2 linked regions of the Prochlorococcus marinus XMU1405 genome follow. The protein of the gene in region 2 interacts with the protein of the main gene of each other region in a pairwise test. Links are inferred from orthologs where the notes say so. Each region holds a gene or a part of one and is shown on either strand. Other genes may lie near its edges. The genes, in order: gyrA and gyrB.

Region 1 (11,176 bases), on a different replicon or contig from region 2:
TTCCAGTCCCTCTATCACCCATTATCATCACTCCTCCAATTCTTGGATCAATCACATTTAATAAGAGAGCCAATTTCATTTCTTCTTGACCAATTACAGCTGTAAAAGGAAAAACTCTTCTTTTCTTTGTTGTAGGCACAGTTTTAGTTTTCTTAAATATTCAAATAATCAATAGATGTTACTTCAGAAAATGTTTTTAGTAAATATCCCTATCAAATAAAACTAAAGAGAAATAATAACTAATCAGATTTATGCTTATTTATTTTTTTGAATTGTTCAAAAACCAGTTTATTTGATGGACAATTCCTCTTAAAACATTTATTTCGTGCATTGATGTATTTGCCCTCAAAAAATAATTCTTAAATTTACTGATTTTTGCCTTAGAAGTATGTTTTAAAAGATATCCAACCTTCAAAAGTAATTCTTCTATCTCCAAAAACGAATCATGTATTTGTTTTGGTGATGCAAGATTAAAAACTTTTAGTTCTTGATCAATGTTTCTTTTTGAAGACTTATTTAACTCATACAAAGCTATTGAAACTGCGTGAGAAAGATTTAACGAAGGATTATTCTGAGAAGTTGGGATATTAAAAGTTTTATTCGCCAAAAGCAATTCACTGTTAGTTAAACCTCTATCTTCTCTTCCAAATATAATTGCTAAATTATTTATCTTTTTAAAGGATAAAGTCCAATCAAATATATCTTCAGAAGATCCAAAAAATGAATTTTTATTTACATCAATCCTTCCACAAGAAGCTAGAACTACATCACAGTCAAAAATTGCTTTTTGAAGGTTATCAAAAATCTTACAATTTTCAAGAAATTTATGACCTTTAAGAGCCATTTTTTTTGCTTCTAAAGAAAATATATCGCATTTCGGAGAAACAATTCTTAATTCATCAACTTCAAAGTTAGAGCATAATCTAGCAACGCTCCCTACATTTAAAGGGCCATTTGGTTCAACTAATATTACTTTTAAATTAGAAAAAATTTTCCCCAAAATTATTCAAGGCTATGAAGATATTTTAATAAATTGGACATATTTACAGGATCAATTTCAAAACTTGGCATAGGGGGAGTTAGGCCTCCAGTAACTTGTTTTATTATCTCTTTATCATTCAAACGTTGAGTTATTGAGTGTAAGTCTGGCCCCACTAATCCCCTTGCTGTAATTCCATGACATCCAACACAATTTATCTTAAAAAGAGCATCTCCTTCATCAGCAGAGCCATTAAGCGCAAGAGTTTCAATAATATATTTGTTATTTTCTTGATGTTTTACGAAAAATATTGAAAAACAAATAAAAAAAACTCCAAATAAAATAAAAACAATTTTTAAGAATTCTCTTTTAAAGTCTCTTTCTGCTGCAGTTGATGAAGATGTTGACACAAAAAATAGTCTCTATGTAACAATTGTGAATAAGAAATTCAAAAAAGGCAAAAAAATGATCGAGCCTCTTCTATGTGGAATTGTTTTAGGTTTAGTTCCAATAACTCTTCTTGGATTATTCGTAAGTGCATGGAATCAATACAGAAGAGGTTCAGGGATGCTGGACATTGATTAAAAATGTTAATCTTGATTGCCCATAATTTCTTACATCTATAGTTTCCCATAAAGTACTTTTTTTAATAAATATGTTTGGAGAATGTTCACAAATAACTATTGAATCTTTTTTTAAAAAATTACAATTAAATATTTGATTTAAAACTAATTCGTGAAAATTAGCATCATATGGAGGATCTAGATAAACAAAATCAAATTTAAATTTTGTTAAATCAAAAATTCTTGATGATAAGTTTCTCTCGTGATTTGGTTTTGTCCAGTTCAAAACGTCTTTACAAATAACATCAATATCGTTTTTCCTATTGTTTATATCCTGCAAAGAGAGTAAATTTTTTAAGCAAATTTTTGAGTTGTTTTTGTTTTTTTCAATTGCAATTATTTTTCTTGCACCATGATTATATGCCTCACAAGATATCGATCCTGTTCCACTAAATAAATCTAACCAGTTACTATTTTCAACCCTTTTATTTAGTATATTAAATAAAGCCTCTCTAACTCTTAATGTTGTAGGTCTCGTATAAATATTATTTGGGCTTTGGAGTCTTTTACCTCCTATTAATCTTAAGTTAGATTTCATCAGTAATTATGTGCTATTTAATATTACTAAGCCACCTTCTCAAAAGTTTTTCTCCAGTTTTACCAGATTTTTCCGGATGAAATTGACAAGCCAATAAATTATCATGCTCAATCATTGCAGTTAATTTTTCGGAACCATAATTTACCTGAGCTGCAATAATATTTAAGTCGTCTGGGATTGCATGATAGGAATGTACAAAATAGACCCAATTATTTAATTCTTTAAGCTCTAGTAAAGTATTTGGTTTTGTAGATAAAAGTTGGCACCAACCCATATGTGGGATTCTTTGGTTAACAATATTAGGTATTTTTTGTATTTTTCCTTTTAAAATTCCCAGACCTTGAACTTTTCCTTCATCGCTTGATTCAAAAAGGAGTTGGAGACCTAAACAAATCCCCAAAAAAGACTTCCCGCTTATGATCCATTTTTTTAAATCACTTATCAAATCAGTATTTATAAGATTATTCATTGCAGGATCAAAGGCTCCAACCCCAGGAAGTATTATCGCCTTACAAAGATTGGACTCATTAAAGTTTTTAATTAATATTATTTCTTCTCCAAGACTTTCTAGAGATTTTGTTACGGAATGAATGTTACCCATCCCATAATCTATAAGTCCAATTTTGTGCAAAGTTTTTTATTCTATAAATGCTTAGTTAAAGTGCTCGCAAGAGTTGCTTTTGGCACAGCACCAACAACAGTATCAACCTTTTGACCACCTTTAAAGATCATTAATGTAGGAATACTTCTAATTCCGTATTGACTGGCAACATTCGGATTTTCATCTGTATTTAATTTAAAAACTTTAATTTTCCCTTCAAAGTCTTTTGAGATTTCCTCTACAACTGGTGCAACCATCCTACATGGACCACACCATGGTGCCCAAAAATCAACCAATACTGGTAGATCACTTTGAAGTACATCCTTGTCAAATGAAGAGTCAGTTACGGCTGGAGCTGATGACATAATTTAAGTATTCCTTTTTGAAAATTTAGCAGGCAATTCTTTTAAGTGATGATTTCATTACAGATAAAATAATATAAGTAACAAAATATCTAAAAAAGCCCGATTAATCGGGCGATTTAGTGTGTGAGGAGTATGGGGTTTCCCCCATCATTTCATAATAACTCCTAATTAGATAATTGTTCAATTTAATGTTTAATTCTCTAAGTTTTTATAATACTGGTCTAAATGAACTACTTACCCATTCCAAGCTGCTGAGCTTTTTGATAAACCTTACCTTCTGTAAGAAGCGATGGTGCGATAACTATTTCAACTTCATGCATTTCTTTTATGTTTTTAGCCCCAAGAGTACTCATTGATGTTCTAATGGCCCCTAATAAGTTATGTGTCCCATCATCAAGTAGAGCTGGGCCTTTAATTATCCTTTCTAACGATCCTGTAGAACCAACTTCAATTCTTGTACCCCTTGGTAATACAGGACTTGGAGTTGCCATGCCCCAGTGAAATCCTTTACCTGGAGCATTTGAGGATTTAGCTATTGGTGATCCAATCATTACAGAATCTGCACCACACGCTAAACATTTACAAATATCTCCGCCCGTAACAATTCCCCCATCACCAATAATAGGAATATAACGACCACTTTCTTTAAAGTAATCATTCCTTGCAGTACTACAATCAGCTATTGCGGTAGCTTGAGGGATTCCAATTCCTAATACACCTCTTGAAGTACATGCCGCTCCAGGTCCTATACCAACCATTAAACCTGCAACTCCAGCATTCATAAGAAGTTTGGCAACTTCATAAGTGACACAATTACCCGCTACGACTGGGACATTCATAGATTGGCAGAGATCTTTAATATTTAATGTTTCCTTACCTTCCATACCAAGATGTTCGGTTGAAACAACTGTTCCTTGAAGGAAAAATAAATCTATTTTGGAATTATTAAGTGTTTCTTTGTACTTAATAGCAGCTTGAGGAGTTCCACTAAAAGCTGCGATGCCACCTCTTTCTTTGACCTCATTTATTCTTTGTAAAATCAATTCTTCCTTAACTGGTTCACTGTATATCTTCTGCATTAATGGAACAAAATCATTCTTCCCTACTGATGCTATTTGATTCAGTATTACATCAGGGTTTTCATATCGGGCTTGTATCCCCTCCATATTAATAACACCTAAGGAGCCTAATTTTGTAAGTTCTACAGCTGTATTGACATCCACAACGCTGTCCATAGCACTAGCTACTATAGGAACTTCTCTCTTAAAATCACCTATTGACCAGGAAGGATCAGTCAATTCGTAATCAAGTGTTCTTTTACCAGGGACTAAAGCTATTTCATCGATGCCATAAGCCCTTCTGACGTTTTTATTTAAGCCAAGTTCAATATTCAAGGAATTATTTATTATTCTGATTAAATTAACAACTAAAGGGGTAATAAGCCAAGGTTTATTTAAAAACAACAGGTTTTATTTTGATTTGTGTGTAAATGTGAGTATTTGGGAATTAAATAAATCTTTTTTTTTATTCATTATGACAATCAGCGATTATTATTAAGAAAAGTATTTTTGTATGTCTGATAATCTAGATTCCGATAATTCAGGGTTAAGCGAAGATAAGGACCGAATTATTCAGACTGACTTAAGAAATGAGATGTCGCGCTCTTACCTAGAGTATGCAATGAGCGTTATTGTTGGTCGTGCTCTTCCAGATGCGAGGGACGGATTAAAACCTGTTCATAGAAGAATTCTTTATGCAATGTATGAACTTGGTTTAACCAGCGGTAGGCCATACAGAAAATGTGCAAGAGTTGTTGGAGAAGTACTAGGTAAATACCACCCTCATGGCGATACTGCTGTTTATGATGCTTTGGTTAGGATGGCTCAGGATTTCTCTATGAGGATGCCACTTATAGATGGCCATGGAAACTTTGGTTCTGTTGATAACGACCCTCCAGCAGCAATGAGATATACAGAATCTCGTTTACAGTCTCTTACAGATGAAAGTTTATTAGAGGATATTGAATCTGAAACTGTAGATTTCGCCGATAATTTTGACGGTTCCCAGCAAGAACCAACAGTTTTACCTGCTAGGATTCCTCAACTACTACTAAATGGATCATCTGGAATAGCAGTAGGAATGGCGACTAATATTCCACCTCATAACTTAGGAGAATTAATTAGTGGTCTTAAATCAATCATCAATAACCCTTCGATTCAAGATAGAGAACTTTTTGAAATAATTAAGGGTCCTGATTTTCCCACAGGTGGTCAAATCTTAGGCAGAGATGGTATCAGAGAAACTTTCAAGACAGGGAGAGGTTCAATAACCATGAGAGGTGTGGCAAATATTGAGCAAATTAAATCCAGTGGTAGAGCAGAAAAAGATGCAGTAATAATTACAGAGCTTCCATTTCAAACTAATAAAGCGGCATTGATAGAGAGAATTGCTGACTTGGTTAATGAAAAAAAATTAGAAGGTATTTCTGATATTAGAGATGAAAGTGATCGAGATGGGATGAGGATTGTTATTGAACTAAAAAGAGATGCCTACCCACAAGTAGTTTTAAATAATTTATTTAAGTTAACACCTCTACAAAATAACTTTAGTGCAAATATCCTTGCTTTAGTAAAAGGAGAGCCCACAACACTTTCACTCAGGAAAATGTTAGACGTTTTTCTAGATTTTAGGGTTGAGACAATAAGGAGAAGAACAGCATTTTTATTAAAAAAGGCAGAAGAAAGAGATCATATTGTAAAGGGTCTTTTATTGGCCTTAGATGCTATGGATCAAATTATAAATCTAATAAGATCAGCGAAAGATTCAATATCAGCTCGAGAAAAACTACAAAACGACCATAAATTATCTTCCATACAGGCAGATGCAATTCTACAAATGCAGTTAAGAAGATTAACAGCACTTGAAGCAGATAAAATCAAAGGGGAACATAATGAGTTAACCCGAAAAATCAATCTATATCAGCAAATATTAAATAGTAAAGAAAGAATTTTTGAAATTATTCTTGAAGAACTTAATAAAATCGATGAAAGGTTCTCTTCTCCTAGGAAAACAGAAATACTAGATTTAGGCGGCGGATTAGATGATATTGATCTCATAGCAAATGATAGATCCGTAGTTCTATTAACTGAAGCAGGTTATTTGAAAAGAATGCCTGTTAATGATTTCGAATCTACCAGTCGTGGTTCAAGGGGTAAAGCTGGCACAAAAACCAAAGAAGATGATGACGTGAAATTATTTATAAGCTGTAACGATCATGATACTCTTTTGCTTTTCAGTGATAAAGGAGTAGCTTATGCTCTCCCTGCCTATAGGGTTCCTATGAGTAGCAGAACAGCAAAAGGGACTCCATCAGTTCAACTTCTCCCAATTCCAAGAGAAGAAAAAATAACTTCACTAGTTGCTGTGGATTCTTTTGTTGACGATCGTTATTTATTAATGCTAACCAAATCTGGCTTTATAAAAAGAACTGCACTTTCTGCTTTCTCAAAAATTCGTTCAAATGGACTAATAGCAATTAATCTTGAAGATGGAGACGCCCTAACCTGGGTCAGATTATCAAAAGAAGGTGATAGTGTTTTAATTGGATCTAAAACAGGAATGGCGATTCATTTCAGACTAGATATTAATGAATTAAGACCACTTGGCAGAACAGCAAGAGGGGTTAAATCAATGAACTTGAGAGAAGGAGACAATCTAGTTTCTATGGATGTTTTAACATCTAATTTGGTTGATCAATTGGCTAAAATTGAAGATCTTACTGATGATCTTGAAGATAATGTTGAGGAAAACTCTTCAGATGGACCATGGGTATTAATAGCCAGTGCATTTGGACTAGGAAAGAGAGTACCTGTAGCTCAGTTTAGATTACAAAAAAGAGCAGGCATGGGTTTGAGAGCAATTAAATTTAGAATTAACGATGATCAGCTAGTTTGTTTGAAGGTCCTTGGTGAGGGAGAAGAATTGCTACTTGTGACCGAAAAAGGGGTAATAGTAAGAACAAACGCTGATAAAATCTCTCAGCAATCTAGGGCAGCTACAGGAGTAAAATTACAAAGATTAGATGACGGTGATCATTTGTCTGAAGTAGTATTGGTACCTCATGAACAAATACAGGAAGAAGACCAACCTAGCACAGTTGAACAAAATTAAAAGCCTTATGGTTATCTAAATAATATGGAAATACTTGATATTTTAATTTTAGGTTCAGGTCCTGCAGCATTATGTTTAGCTTCAGAATTAGCCAAGGAGGATCTAAATATTAAGGGAATATCAACAAAATCTCCAAATGAAAAATGGGAGAATACATATGGTATCTGGGCATCTGAATTAGAAGAATTAGGGTTAGAGTCCTTGTTGTCACACCGATGGTGTAAAACAGTTAGTTTTTTTGGAGATGGGGAAAATAAAAAAGGGGATACTCCAACAAAACACAATTATGATTATGGTTTAATAAATCAAGAAGCCTTTCAAAATGAGCTTTTAAAAAAATGTAAAGGTATTGAATGGTTAAATGAAACAGCAAAAGACATTAAAGAAAAAAATAAACTATCTGAGGTAATTTGTTTTTCAGGTCTCAAAATAAAGGCGAGACTAGTTATTGACGCAAGTGGTCATAAAAGTAGTTTTATCAAAAGACCAGTTCAAAAGGAAATCGCTCAACAAGCCGCTTACGGAATTGTAGGTAAATTTACATCACCACCTGTCAATAAAGAACAATTTGTTCTAATGGATTTTCGTCCAAATCATTTAAACAATGAAGAAAAGTTATCATCTCCCTCCTTTCTTTATGCAATGGATCTTGGCAACGAGACTTTTTTTGTTGAAGAAACTTCATTAGCTAGTTATCCTGCATTATCCCAAGAAAATCTTAAAAAAAGACTTTATAAAAGACTTAATAGTAAGGGTATTGAGGTAAGTGAAATTTTTCATGAAGAGAATTGCCTTTTCCCTATGAATTTACCCCTTCCATTTAAAAAACAATTTGTACTTGGTTTCGGAGGGTCTGCAAGTATGGTTCATCCTGCATCAGGATACATGGTTGGATCTTTATTAAGAAGGGCTCCACTTCTTGCACAAAAATTAGCAATCTTTTTAAAAGAACCTCATTTAAGTTCACTAGAGTTAGCTTCAAAAGGTTGGGAAATCCTATGGCCTTACGAGTTAACACAAAGGCATAAACTTTACCAATATGGTCTAAGAAGATTGATGAGTTTTGACGAAAGTAGATTAAGAAGCTTTTTCTCAAATTTCTTTAGATTATCAACCAATGAATGGGTAGGTTTTCTTACTAATACACTTCCACTTCCAAAACTAATTTACGTGATGAGTAAGATGTTTATAAATTCACCTCTAAAAGTAAAACTAGGAATGCTCAAGTTAAATTAATATTTTTATTTTCGCCAATCATCAATATTGATATCTGGGAAAACTTTATCTTCTTCCTCAATATCTTCAAGAAATTTTAAATTAATATTTGAATGATTTTTAATCATTTCAACTATTTTCCAGAACCTGAACAAATGTCTTTCTATCCTCTCTTTTGCAAGCTCAGTTGTAGTTCCAGCTCTTAGTATAAAACTCCAATCAGAGGACTCAGAGAGAAGTAATTCTCTTGCTGCTTGTTTGAAAAGTCTTGGAGATAAGTCATTATTAAAATTTTTCGAGCATAACTCAACAAAAGTTGACCCTGCTTGAGTGATTTCCGGAACAATCCACGCATTTGCATCATTAATCCAATAGTTATGGTAACCTCCTTGTCCCCAGCTTGATGGTGATGGATCGCAAATCTGAAGATTTGGCTTTTGAATTAAGAATTCTTTTAAATTTGTAAGCTTAATTGAATATTTAGTAGAGTTTTTTAAAATATTTTCAATGAAAAAAGGTCCTTCATACCACCAATGACCAAATAACTCTGCATCGAATGGAGCTACCAATAAGGGCTTAAAGGAAGAGGATAATGTTAATTTTTCTAATTGCTTGGACCTCGCGAGAAGATAAGAATCAGCATGTTCTGCAACCTTCTTTTTGGCTTCATTTTCTAAGTAAAACTCCTTTTCCCCTAATGGCACCTTATCATCTGTAATCTTATGAAACTTCAATCCCAAAGGTCTTTTAGTTGAGATACCTTTCTTTTGGAGTTTGGAGACAGGTAATTCCCATCCCAAATCTTTATGAAATTCCCGATAAACTTTGTCTCCCGGGAAACCGTCTTTTGAAGACCATACGGGTAAAGTTGACTCATTATCTCTTCCAAAGAAGGCAACTCCTTTTTTCGAGCATATTGGAGCGTACACGCCATACCTAGGCCTTGGTGTAGCGTTTAGAATACCGTGACCATCTAAGATTGCATATCTAATTCCGGAATTAAATAACATTTCATCTAAATTCTCATAATATGCACATTCAGGTAACCAAATACCTAAAGGCATAGTTCCAAAAATATTTTCATGATTCCTTATGGCAGTATTGATTTGTCCTTTAACAGTCTCTGGATTCTCCCTTAATATTGGCAAATATCCGTGTGTGGCAGCACAAGTAAGAATATCCAAATTACCAGATTTATTTAAAACTCTAAACTTTTCAATTAAATTTCCAGAACAATTTTGCCAATATAAGTATTTGTTATTAAGGTTATTCAATAAAAATCCAGAGGCATTTTTTTCTTCTTTTGGCAGTTCTTTTAAGAAATCTTTTCTTGTTTCAATCCAACTTGGGAATGTTTCTTGAATTTTTTTATTATTTAGAAGTGATAATAATGTCGGAGACAAACTAATAGTAAGTTTGGTATTTAAAGGATTTTCATTTTTAGAGGATTCTATTGATTGAAGTAGTGGTATGTAACATTCCAAAATCGCCTGAAATAACCAATCCTCTTCTAGGGAGTTTTTTTCATTTTTTCTGACATAAGGTAGATGAGCATGTAAAACTATCGCTAACTGTCCTAAAACATTATTTTTAGAGTATTGCCCATTCATACTTTTTAAATTTATGCCTATGGTTCTACAAAAAATCGAAATTATTTTTTATAAAAAGAAGGTTTTAATCATAAAAGAATACTTTAAAAATTAAAGTATTTGATTTTTTTTTTCAGAATTTTAACCAATATTATTTAAGTTATAAACTTTCATCAAATTTTTTTTGAACACAATCTAGTCAAAATTTTTTAATTAGCTTAATATAAGCTTAGGTTATTCCTTCTGATGTCAAAAGATCCTGGAAGAATTTTGATCTTTGATACAACTCTCCGAGATGGAGAGCAATCTCCTGGTGCCAGTTTAAATCTCGAAGAAAAACTTGCTATCGCCCATCAATTAGCAAGACTAGGAGTAGATGTAATTGAAGCTGGATTCCCTTTCGCAAGTCCAGGAGATTTTAAAGCTGTTAATAAAATTGCTAATGCCGTAGGGAAAGAAAATGGACCTATAATTTGCGGTTTAGCTAGAGCATCTAAAGGAGATATAAAAGCATGTTACGAAGCAGTAAGTCCAGCTCCGAAAAGAAGGATACATACTTTTATTGCGACTAGTGATATTCACCTTAAACATAAACTTAAAAAATCCAGAAAAGATGTTCTTCAAATAGTTCCAGAAATGGTTAATTATGCAAAATCCTTAGTAGATGATATTGAGTTTTCTTGTGAAGATGCCTCAAGAAGTGATCCTGAATTTTTATACGAAGTGATTCAACTAGCAATTACTGCAGGAGCGACAACAATAAACATCCCTGATACTGTTGGATTTACAACTCCTAGTGAATTTGGCAAACTAATTACCGATATAAATAAAAATGTTCCAAATATTGATGAGGCAGTAATTTCGGTTCATGGGCATAATGATTTAGGTTTAGCAGTAGCTAATTTTCTTGAAGCAGTAAAAAATGGAGCAAGACAACTAGAATGTACTATTAACGGAATTGGTGAAAGAGCCGGAAATGCCTCTCTAGAAGAATTAGTAATGGCACTTCATGTTCGGAAAAGTTTTTTTAATAGTTTTTTCAAAAGAAATCCTAATTCACCAACGCCTCTTACTGCCATAAGAACCGAAGAAATAA
Region 2 (10,896 bases):
TTTCACTCTTGCAGTGAACAGAAGAAGTAGAGATGAGGAGCCTGACTGGTTTAATTTAGAAATATGGGGCAAGCAAGCACAAATAGCGGCAGATTACGTTAAAAAAGGATCTTTAATTGGAATTACAGGAAGCTTTAAAATTGATAGTTGGAAAGATAAAAATACTGGAGAGGATAGATATAAACCAGTTGTTAGAGTTGATAGATTAAACTTATTAAGCTCCCGAAAAGAGTCAGATAATAACCAATATTCTAATAGTAGTAACTCTAGTGAAATCCCATTTTAAGCTCTATTTTTTTTTAAAAATCTAATAAGTATTCTTATAAAAAAAGAAAAGAAAATTAAAATTAAAATAGGCTTTACAACATATTTGATTTGATCTAAGTAAGTTTCAATGATTAAATAATTTTCACCAAATAAAAAACCTGCATAAGTAAGAAGTGCTACCCATAACAAGCTCCCAAATGTAGTCCAAATCAAAAATTTTCTTAATGGCATAAGTTCTACGCCTGCGGGAACTGAAATTAAAGTTCTTATACCTGGTACTAATCGGCCCCAAAAAACTAAAGAAACACCGTATTTATCAAACCACCTTTTACTTTTACTTAAATCATTAGAAGAAATACCAAGATATTTTCCTTTTTTATCTAGAAAATTTGAAAGTCTTTTTTCATTTACTAATCTTCCTAAGTAATACCAAGGCAATGATCCTAAAATTGTTCCAAGTAATCCCCAAAAAACTAAAATATAGAAATTTAATTTTTGTTGATAAACGAAAAATCCTCCTAATGGCATGATTATTTCCGAAGGAATTGGAGGTATTATATTTTCTAAAAACATAGCCAAACAAATAGTAAGGTATGCAATTGTGGAATTCTTTTCAACAGCCAAACTAATATAGTCCGGAATTGAATTAAGAAAATTCACAAAAATTAAAGTCAACCTTAGTATCTATAAAGCTCTGGTTTATAAGGTCCTTCAACAGAGACATTAATATAATCAGCTTGTTCCTTAGTTAATTTTGTTAATTTTGCACCAATTTTATCAAGATGTAATCTAGCTACCATCTCATCCAAATGTTTTGGTAAAACATAAACCTCTTTTGCATATTTTTCAGACTTATTGAAAAGTTCAATTTGAGCTAATACTTGATTAGTAAAAGAGTTACTCATAACAAAACTTGGATGTCCAGTTGCACAACCTAAGTTAACTAATCTTCCCTCGGCTAAAAGAATTATTTTATTGCCACTCGGTAAAGTTATGTGATCAACCTGCGGCTTAATATTTTCCCATGGATAATCTTTCAATGAAGCCACATCAATTTCATTATCGAAATGCCCAATATTGCAGACTATGGCCTCATCTTTCATCTTGACAAGATTTTCATTTGTTATTACCTGATAATTCCCAGTTGCTGTAACAAATATATCTATATCTTCCACAACATCGTCTAATGTAACAACGCTAAAACCTTCCATTGCCGCTTGAAGAGCACAAATTGGATCAACTTCAGCAACTTTTACAATTGCACCAAGTCCTCTTAGAGACTGTGCTGAACCTTTACCTACATCTCCAAAACCCATTACTAAAGCAACTTTCCCAGCAATCATCACATCAGTAGCACGCTTTATGCTGTCAACTAGAGATTCTCGGCAGCCATATAAATTATCAAATTTGCTCTTAGTTACTGAATCATTAACGTTGATAGCAGGGAAAGGTAAAGCATTTTGTTTTTGAAGTTGATAAAGTCTTGCAACTCCTGTTGTAGTTTCTTCAGTAACACCAACAATATTACCCTTAATTCTAGAATAGAAGTCACTATCGGTTTCCAACTTAGACTTAATAGAATTGAATAAAGCAATTTCTTCTTCATTACTGGGATTATTTAAAACTGATAAATCTTTTTCTGCTTTACTTCCGAGTATCAATAAGCCAGTTGCATCTCCCCCATCATCAAGGATCATATTTGGAGAGTCTGAACCCCAATCGAGTATATAGTGGGTATATTGCCAATATTCATCAAGAGTCTCACCTTTTTTTGCGTAAACAGAAATTCCTTGATCTGCTATTGCTGCAGCCGCATGATCTTGAGTTGAAAAAATATTACATGAAGCCCATTTCACTTCTGCACCAAGAGCAACAAGAGTTTCTATTAATACTGCTGTCTGAATAGTCATATGAAGACTTCCAGCTATTTTTGCACCTTTAAGTGGCTTTTCAGATTGATATTTATCTCTAAGTGCCATTAATCCAGGCATTTCAGTTTCTGCAATTTTAATTTCTTTACGACCAAAATCTGATAAGGCAATATCAGCAATTACGTAATTTGGTGTGGAGGTTTTAACTGAGTTTGCAATAACCATATCTAGTAAATACTTTTTCTATTAAACTATAAATGATTTTTATGCAATTTTGTGTTTGTTGAAAATTTAAAAGAAACTTTAAATTTAGGGAAAAAACTCTCACAAAAATTAAATCCCCAATCAATAGTTTTATTAAAGGGTCCAATAGGGGCTGGGAAAACTTCATTTGTACAAGGAATTGCAAGAGGCTTATCAATATCTGAGGACATTACAAGCCCTACATTTGCTTTATCGCATCACTATAACTCCGGAAAAATTCCACTAATACACCTAGATTTATACAGATTAAAAAATTTTTCTTCAGCAAAAGAAGTTTTTATTTCAGAAGAAGAAGAGGCAATACAAAGACAAGCAATTTTAGTTATTGAATGGCCAGAATTAATAGAACCAGTTATTGATAATTTCTGGAAAATAGAAATTAGTTACGCAAAAAATTATGGAAGACATTACGAAATAAGAGATCCCAAAAATTTATTAACCTTCTCATAATATGGCTGTTGCTCGATAGCGCCTTCACCAAGACAAGTTAATAATCCACAAACACTTGCGAACTTGATGCAATCTTCTATCTCTAGTTCATTGGAAGGATAGCCTGAAGAAATTAATTTTGAAATTAAGCCAGCTAGAAAAGCATCGCCTGCGCCAGTTGTATCAACAATTTTTTGTGAAGTAGGAGTATCAGTACTTCCCTGCAATCCATTGACATACCATCTAACGGGATTTTTCCCATCAGTTATTATTACATCTGGTTTATTAGATAATTGTTGAGAAATTAGCAAGGGATTTTCATTTTCAAAAAACAAAGTTGCTTCTTCCTTAGCAAGTTTTAAAACATTTGCATGATTTAAAAATTTCTTGATTAAATCAACTCTCGCGGCTTTACTAGTTTCTGATGAAAGACTTGAATGATCCCAAAACACCTCTCTCCAATTCAAATCAATAACTATTTTGACATCAAATTTTTTAGCCTGTTCAAGAAGGAAAAAAATAGTCTCTGCTGATATTGAAGATGATAATAATATCGTTCCTGTAACCAAATATTTTGTTTCTAGAAAAGATTTCTCCAAATTTAGAATTTCTTGTTGGATTAATTTCTTGCTTAGAATTTCGTCTGCAAAGCATGAATGAGAACGTTTCTCAAAGCCTGAAAAAAAACGATCTCCAAATTGATCTCTATCGACATTAACCACGCGAGTAGATGAATCATTATCTATTTGCAAGAAATCTAAATTAACGTCCAATTCATTAAATTGCATAATCAATTTTTTTCCATAATCATCACTTCCCAAACTTCCTATAAATATCGAATCTATTTTTAATTTTCTTAATGCACAAGCAACATTAGCCGGCGCACCACCCAAAAAATCTGTAAATCCTTGATTTGACTTATTTCTGATTCTGTCAATTAAAGCCTCTCCAACACATATGACCTTTTTCTTTTTCATAAAATGAACGCATTTTCTTACCTAAGAATAATTTATTAAAAACGAATAATTTTTTTTTGAATTAAAGTTTAATTAAAAGCGTATTCATAGTGTCTTTAAATAAATCCGAAACTTGGAAGTGGAAGAATTGGGAAATTTCTTGGTCTTTATCAAAAGAATCTGCTTCTGAAAAAAATATTAAAATATTATTAGTTCACGGATTTGGGGCATCAAAAAACCACTGGAGACATAATCAAGATTTTCTCGGTAAATTTTCTAACTGCTACGCAATAGACTTATTAGGATTTGGGCAAAGCAGTCAGCCTAGTGCTTTATTAAATTACGAACCTGATAGAGAAAACTCAATTAAATATTCATTTGACTTATGGGGTGATCAAATATCAACATTTTGTACAGAGGTAATAAAATCTCCTGTTTACTTGGTAGGGAATTCAATTGGTGGTGTTATTGCATTGAAAGCTGCTGAAATCCTCAAAGATAATTGTAAAGGTGTCATTTTGATTGATTGTGCACAAAGAACTATGGATGATAAACGCTTGAAAAAAAATGATATTTTGATGAATTTACTTAGGCCCTTATTAAAAACGTTGGTAAGACAAAGAATAATTAGTAATACTCTATTTAATAGAGCTGCCAATCCAAAAGTTATAAAGAAAATACTTGAACAAGCTTACCCTTCAGGAAAAAATATAGATGAAGAACTAATAGAAATTTTATATAAACCGTCTAAGAGGAAAAACTCTAAGGAGGCATTTCGTGGCTTTATTAACTTATTTGATGACTATCTTGCTACAGATCTATTTGATAAGATCGGTACCCCAATTCAATTAATTTGGGGAGAAAAAGATCCTTGGGAATCATTAAATGAAGCAATAGAATGGAAAAAAAAATTCAATAATATTAAGAGATTAGATATAGTTAAAGGTGCTGGACATTGTCCTCACGATGAAGAACCTGAAGAAACGAATAAGTTAATATGTGACTTTCTTCAGGAAACAAAATAAGCTTCAACGTTATCACTAAGTCTTCTCAAACCTCTTAATCCATCTCGCTCTAGATTTCTCACTCGATCCCTACTTATTCCTAATACCCTCCCGATACCTGTAAGAGACATTGGCTCATCACCATCCATACCGTATCTCATTCTTAATACTCTACATTGCAGATCTGGTAATTGATGCAAAAGAGAATGGAGATCGCCCCTCATACAATCCATCTCTATTTGTTCATCAGGCAAATCCTCTCCGCCTGCAAGTAAATCTAATAAAACAGTATCTTCACCATCGCCAACTTTTGTTTCTAAACTCACTGGCTGTCCAGCTTTGCACATCAAATCTTTAACATCTTCTTCGGGAAGCTCTACGTATTTTGCAAGTTCACTTACTGTTGGGGTTCTAGACATTTCTTGACTTAACTCTCTTTGACCTTTTTTTAATTTGTTCAACATTTCAGTTATGTGAATTGGTAGCCTTATTGCCCTACTTTTTTCAGCTATTGCTCTAGTAATACCTTGTCTAATCCACCAATATGCATAAGTTGAAAATTTATAGCCTCTAGCAGGGTCAAACTTTTCAACTCCTCTAACTAATCCTATTGTTCCCTCTTGAATTAAATCTAATAATTCCATGTTTCTTTTAGTATATTTTTTTGCAACACTTACTACCAACCTTAAATTAGCTGCAACCATTCTCTCTTTAGCCCTCTGTCCAGCTCTTTGTCTTTTTTTTATAATTGAAGTAGATAAACTTAATTTATTTGATAATTCCTCAATACTTGGCTTATCGCCTGTTAATTCAATAATTTCTAATTCTGCTCTCTCAACTTGCATATATTCTTGGACCTGCCTGCCAAGAGTAATTTCTTGCTCGTGGGATAAAAGCGGAACTCTACCTATGTCCCTTAAATAAGATCTTACAAGATCAACATCATTACTAGCTTTTAAACTTGATATTGACGCCAATTTATTTTCACTCAAAGTTTCAGAAGACATGAAAGATTTTTATTGTTTTGTAAACAATACCATTAAGAAATGTAAAGTTAAACAAAAAAATCCACAAATTTACAAAAATGAGAATAAATACCTAGTGTTTATATTAAAGAAAAGCTTAACAACCATTTTGCTGTACTTAGATAAATAAATACTCCTGCAATATCCGTGACAGTTGTTATAAAAGGAGATGACATTAAAGCAGGGTCCAATCTCATTCTGTCAAACAACAAAGGAAGAATAGCTCCCGTTGTTGCAGCTAAGGTAGTTATGGATATTAAACTTATTCCTACCGCAGAGGCTATTAAAGGACCTTCGCCTTGCCACCATGCGAAAGGAAATACTACCAGCATCATCAAAACTCCTAAAAGCGCCCCAGTTATTGCTTCCTTAACTACTGCCTTAATAGCACCAAGAGATTTCAATTTTTGAGTACTTAAACCTCTAATAACAACTGTTGAGCTTTGAGCGCCAACATTCCCCCCAGTTCCTATGAGCAACGGAATAAATGCAGCCAACAAAACTATTTCTTTTAATATTTGATCATTCATCGCTATCACTCTCGTTGTCAAACCATTCGCCAAAACCAGAATTAACAACCACAGAATTCTTCTTCGAGTTATCGTAAATAAACTACTTTGAAAATAATCATCTTCATCTCCAGATTGAACTGCCCCAGCGGCATAAATATCTCTTGTTGCTTCTTGCTCTATAACATCAATTAAATCATCTACAGTAACTATCCCGACAAGTCTTTTTTCTTTATCAACTACTGGGAGAGCTAAAAAATCATATCTTTGTATTGCTCTAGCGACCTCTTCTTGATTTGTATTCGTGGAAATATTAACTACATCTTTTGTCATAACATCTCCAATTGGCTTAGAAGGATCAGCAGTTACGAGGTCTCTCAAAGAAAGAATACCCGTTAAATGTCTTTCTTTATCAGTTACGTATAAACTATAAATTGTTTCTGTAAATGGAGCTCTTTTTCTGACTAGAGAAAGAGCCTCAGATGCTGTTTGCATCTCTTTAAGATCTATGAATTCAGTTGTCATTAATCGGCCTGCAGTTTCAGGTTCATATCCAAGTAATTCAGCTGTAACTTTCCTTTCACCAGGACTAAGAGCAGACAAAAATTTTCGTACAACTTTTGCAGGTAATTCGTCAAAGAGTTGAACTCTATCATCGGGAGACATTTTCTCAACGATTTCTAAAACTTCTCCTGAACGTAGTCTGTCTAATAATGTTTGTTGAACTATTGGATCTAAATATTCGTACACCTCAATTGCCTCATTTTTCTTTAACAACCGAAATGCTAATGCCTGCAATATTAAAGGAAGGCTTCCAATAGCATCTGCAATATCAACAGGTTGTGAAGGTTCTAAAAGTAACTTTGCTTCATCATAATTTCCTGCAACAAGCAATTCTTCAAGTTGAATAATAATATTTTCTCTAATACTTAAGTCAGAAGATAAGGATGTAACCGCTTCAAGATTATTTTCATTCATAAATATAATCCCTTGTCAAAGTAACAACACCATTATAAGAAATTTAAGTAATTTTTCTACTTATCCAAAACCCAAAATACATTGTAAATAGATTTATGATAATAATTGAATTAAAAGAAATTATAAATTTTATCCAATCTCCTTGATTAAATATTTTGTACAAAAAATATATAAATCCACTAAAAGATGTAAAGGACGAAAAGAAACCGTTTAACATAATTTTTTCTCTCGAGTAACTTAATCTTTTTGCAATGACAAAACCAAAAAAAAATGATCCAAAGATTGAAACAACTAAACTATTATTTATAAATGCCCTTAAAAATGTACCAATATAACAGGCAAAAAGAATACCACTAAAACTTTTTATTTTCATTTAATAATATGCATTAAATAATAACCCAAATAAAAACATACAAATGAGATTAATAATACTTCTAGATAGTGAAAAAATAAACGGATAAATTTTCTCTTTTGTAATAAAAGAAATAGTTGATATATAAAAGCAGAAAATGTACTAAAACATCCTAAAAAACTGGTATAAAATAAAAATAAAATTTTATTATTGATAAAATTTAATGCTACTAGAATTCCCAATAAAAAGGATGAAATGAAATTAACTATTGAAGTATTTTGAATATTAAATCCTGTATTAATTTTTAAATTATTTTGTATCAACATCCTTAGTATTAATCCAAAAGCACTCCCAAATAAAACAATAATTGTTGAGGAAATATCCAAAATTTACATTTTTATCCAGCCTTTTGTAATCTTATTAGGATCATCTAATAATTTATTAGAAGCCAACTCTACCCTAACCCAAATTTCACTTTCGCTAACTTTCCAATTACGTAAAACTGATAAAGTTGTACCAATATCAATAATTAATAATTCTCTAGAATTAATTTCAGGGAAAGAATAAAGAGAAGTATTAGAAGTCAATATAATTTCGTTTATATTACTGAAAAACTTATTTTGATCTAATGTTTTCTGAATCCCACCAGCAGGTAAAGTTATTGGAGCAATTAGTGCGAAAATAATTAAGCAGAAATTCTTGAGAAAATTATTAATCATATATCTAAAGTTGCCATATCTAATTTACTACTGTGAGTTTCAATAAATTCTCTTCTAGGTGCAACTTTATCTCCCATTAATATGTTAAAAATTCTGTCAGCTTCAAGTGCATCTTCAATTTCAACTCTTTTCATCATCCTAGTTTCGGGATTCATAGTTGTATCCCATAATTGTTTTGGCATCATCTCACCTAATCCCTTGAATCTCTGGATATTGTAATTTGCATTTTCTCCAAAACCTAAAACAGTATCCTTTAATTGATTCTCGTTATAACAATACTTATGATTTTTACCTCTCTCTACTTTATAAAGAGGAGGACAAGCTATATATATATAACCTTTTTCGACAAGCTCTCTTTGATATCTATAGAAAAATGTTAATAATAAAGTTCTAATATGAGCTCCATCAACATCAGCATCAGTCATAATTACTACTCTGTGATATCTTAAGGAACTAACATCAAACTCTTCACCTTTAATTCCTAATCCTAAAGCTGTTATTAATGATTGAATTTCTGTATTTTTGTAAATTTTAGTATCATCAGTTTTTTCGATATTCAGAATCTTACCCCTAAGAGGCAAAATAGCCTGAAAATTTCGATCTCTGCCTTGTTTTGCTGAGCCTCCAGCAGAATCGCCCTCAACAATATATATTTCTGATTCTGAGGGATCTCTAGAACTGCAATCAGCTAATTTTCCTGGCAAGGTTGAACTTTCAAGAACACTTTTTCTTCTGACTAATTCTCTAGCCCTTCTTGCAGCTTCTGCTGCATTAAAAGATTGAATTGCTTTTTCAAGAATCAAGTCCAAAATTCCAGGATTGAATTCCATAAATTTTGTAAGAGCTTCGCCAATAAGAGAATCAACAATTCCTCTTACTTCGGTATTACCTAATTTAGTTTTTGTTTGTCCTTCAAATTCTGGATCAGGAACTTTAACTGATAAAACCACAGTTAACCCCTCTCTAATATTTTCGCCAGCTAAATTTTTTTCAATATCTTTTCTTTTACCCCTCTTTTTAGCCAAATTATTAAAAGTTCTAGTTAAAACTGTCTTTAATCCTTCAATATGGGTACCCCCATCAATAGTTCTGATATTATTCGCAAATCCTAAAATATTATCTGAAAATACATCTGAACACCATTGTAAAGCTGCTTCTACATAAACGTTTTCTTTCTGTGAATCAACATAAATTATCTCAGGATGAATTGACTCCTTTTCTGAATTCATATATTGAACATATTCTTTGATTCCTCCTTGATATAAGTAAATTTCTTCTTTGAACGAACCATCTGAAAATTGATTTCTCTCATCTCTAAATACAATTTTTACACCACCATTTAGATAAGCTAATTCTCTTAATCTGGACGAAAGAAGAGCATATTCAAACTCGATTCCTCCAGAAAAAATCGTTTTATCGGGTTTAAAACAAATTGTGGTCCCTTTTTTAAAAGGTTTTGAAGACTGCTTTTTAGTTTGCAATTCACCCTTTGATGCACCTTTTTCAAATCTTTGATTAAACTCACTCCCTTCCCTATAAACAGTTACATTAACCCATTCACTTAAAGCATTAACTACAGATATTCCTACTCCATGTAAACCACCGGAAACTTTATAGCCACCACTTCCGAATTTTCCTCCTGCGTGAAGAACAGTCAGCACAGTTTCTAAGGCACTTTTCCCTGTTCTTGGATGAATATCTGTTGGGATACCTCTTCCATTATCAGCAATTGAAGCTGATCCGTCTGCTCTAAGAACTACTTCAATATGATCACAATGTCCTGCAAGTGCTTCATCAACCGAGTTATCAACAACTTCATATACCAAATGATGCAAACCTTTAGGACCTGTAGACCCTATATACATACCTGGGCGTTTACGAACTGGTTCTAAACCTTCTAAAACCTGAATCTGTTCCGCACCGTAGTCATTTGAGATTTTATTAGATCTTTTGTCCTCACTCATTTAATATAAAAAAAAAACGATAAACTTTTAAAATATTATTTTTAAAATATTATTTTTAAAAGTTCTTTCATTAAACTTACCACCGCAATAAGAGAAAGGCTCGAAGTATATGAAAAATTTAACCACTTTATTATATAGCCAATAGATTTTTCTTCATAAATTAATATGTCTTCTAATCCACCTCACGTAATACTTTTAATAGGACCCACAGCCAGTGGTAAGACAGAATTAGCTATTGAAATTGCAAAATATTTTAAAACTCGTATACATAATATCGATTCAAGACAAATTTATAAATTTATGGATATTGGAACTGCCAAGCCTTCTAAGAATCAACAAAAACAAATAAAGCATTTTTTAATAGATATTGAGGAGCCTATTAATCCAATTAACGCAAAACAATTTCAAGCAATTGCTCAAAAATCAATAAAAAGAGAAATAAAACTAAACAAAATACCCTTTCTTGTTGGAGGAAGTGGTCTATACATTAATTCCATAACAAAGGGTTTTTTTCTACCAGATGTACCTCCGCAAAATTATTTGAGAAGACAATTAGAA

What was found.
Region 1: the proteins of gyrB (region 2) and gyrA interact in binary tests that used the Escherichia coli proteins (3 or more experiments, as listed by UniProt). The link is inferred for Prochlorococcus marinus XMU1405 from one-to-one orthologs.

What each region holds. Positions count from the first base shown.
Region 1 is NZ_JAAORF010000002.1:348,040-359,215, forward strand. What follows is about bases 4,318-7,477. They hold gyrA (DNA gyrase subunit A), read left to right. Parts: upstream 4,318-4,678; coding sequence 4,679-7,276; downstream 7,277-7,477. Other genes in these bases: HA148_RS05595 (GuaB3 family IMP dehydrogenase-related protein), read right to left, coding at 4,318-4,500; crtL (lycopene beta cyclase), read left to right, coding at 7,301-7,477. Also shown: bchI (magnesium chelatase ATPase subunit I), read right to left, coding at 1-139; HA148_RS05565 (RNA methyltransferase), read right to left, coding at 260-1,006; HA148_RS09685 (c-type cytochrome), read right to left, coding at 1,003-1,389; petG (cytochrome b6-f complex subunit V), read left to right, coding at 1,445-1,564; 16S rRNA (guanine(966)-N(2))-methyltransferase RsmD, read right to left, coding at 1,541-2,140; imidazole glycerol phosphate synthase subunit HisH, read right to left, coding at 2,154-2,771; trxA (thioredoxin), read right to left, coding at 2,783-3,106; more of HA148_RS05595, read right to left, coding at 3,337-4,317; more of crtL, read left to right, coding at 7,478-8,512; HA148_RS05610 (glycoside hydrolase family 57 protein), read right to left, coding at 8,518-10,101; HA148_RS05615 (2-isopropylmalate synthase), read left to right, coding at 10,327-11,176. UniProt on the Escherichia coli protein: A type II topoisomerase that negatively supercoils closed circular double-stranded (ds) DNA in an ATP-dependent manner to maintain chromosomes in an underwound state.
Region 2 is NZ_JAAORF010000003.1:548,526-559,421, forward strand. What follows is about bases 7,855-10,734. They hold gyrB (DNA topoisomerase (ATP-hydrolyzing) subunit B), read right to left. Parts: upstream 10,339-10,734; coding sequence 8,371-10,338; downstream 7,855-8,370. Other genes in these bases: HA148_RS09105 (fluoride efflux transporter FluC), read right to left, coding at 7,855-8,041; HA148_RS09110 (hypothetical protein), read right to left, coding at 8,045-8,374; miaA (tRNA (adenosine(37)-N6)-dimethylallyltransferase MiaA), read left to right, coding at 10,504-10,734. Outside these bases: HA148_RS09065 (single-stranded DNA-binding protein), read left to right, coding at 1-286; HA148_RS09070 (DedA family protein), read right to left, coding at 283-942; ahcY (adenosylhomocysteinase), read right to left, coding at 945-2,363; tRNA (adenosine(37)-N6)-threonylcarbamoyltransferase complex ATPase subunit type 1 TsaE, read left to right, coding at 2,415-2,852; HA148_RS09085 (carbohydrate kinase family protein), read right to left, coding at 2,810-3,808; HA148_RS09090 (alpha/beta fold hydrolase), read left to right, coding at 3,898-4,812; HA148_RS09095 (RpoD/SigA family RNA polymerase sigma factor), read right to left, coding at 4,797-5,798; mgtE (magnesium transporter), read right to left, coding at 5,897-7,303; HA148_RS09600 (CrcB family protein), read right to left, coding at 7,347-7,676; more of HA148_RS09105, read right to left, coding at 7,673-7,854; more of miaA, read left to right, coding at 10,735-10,896. UniProt on the Escherichia coli protein: DNA gyrase negatively supercoils closed circular double-stranded DNA in an ATP-dependent manner to maintain chromosomes in an underwound state.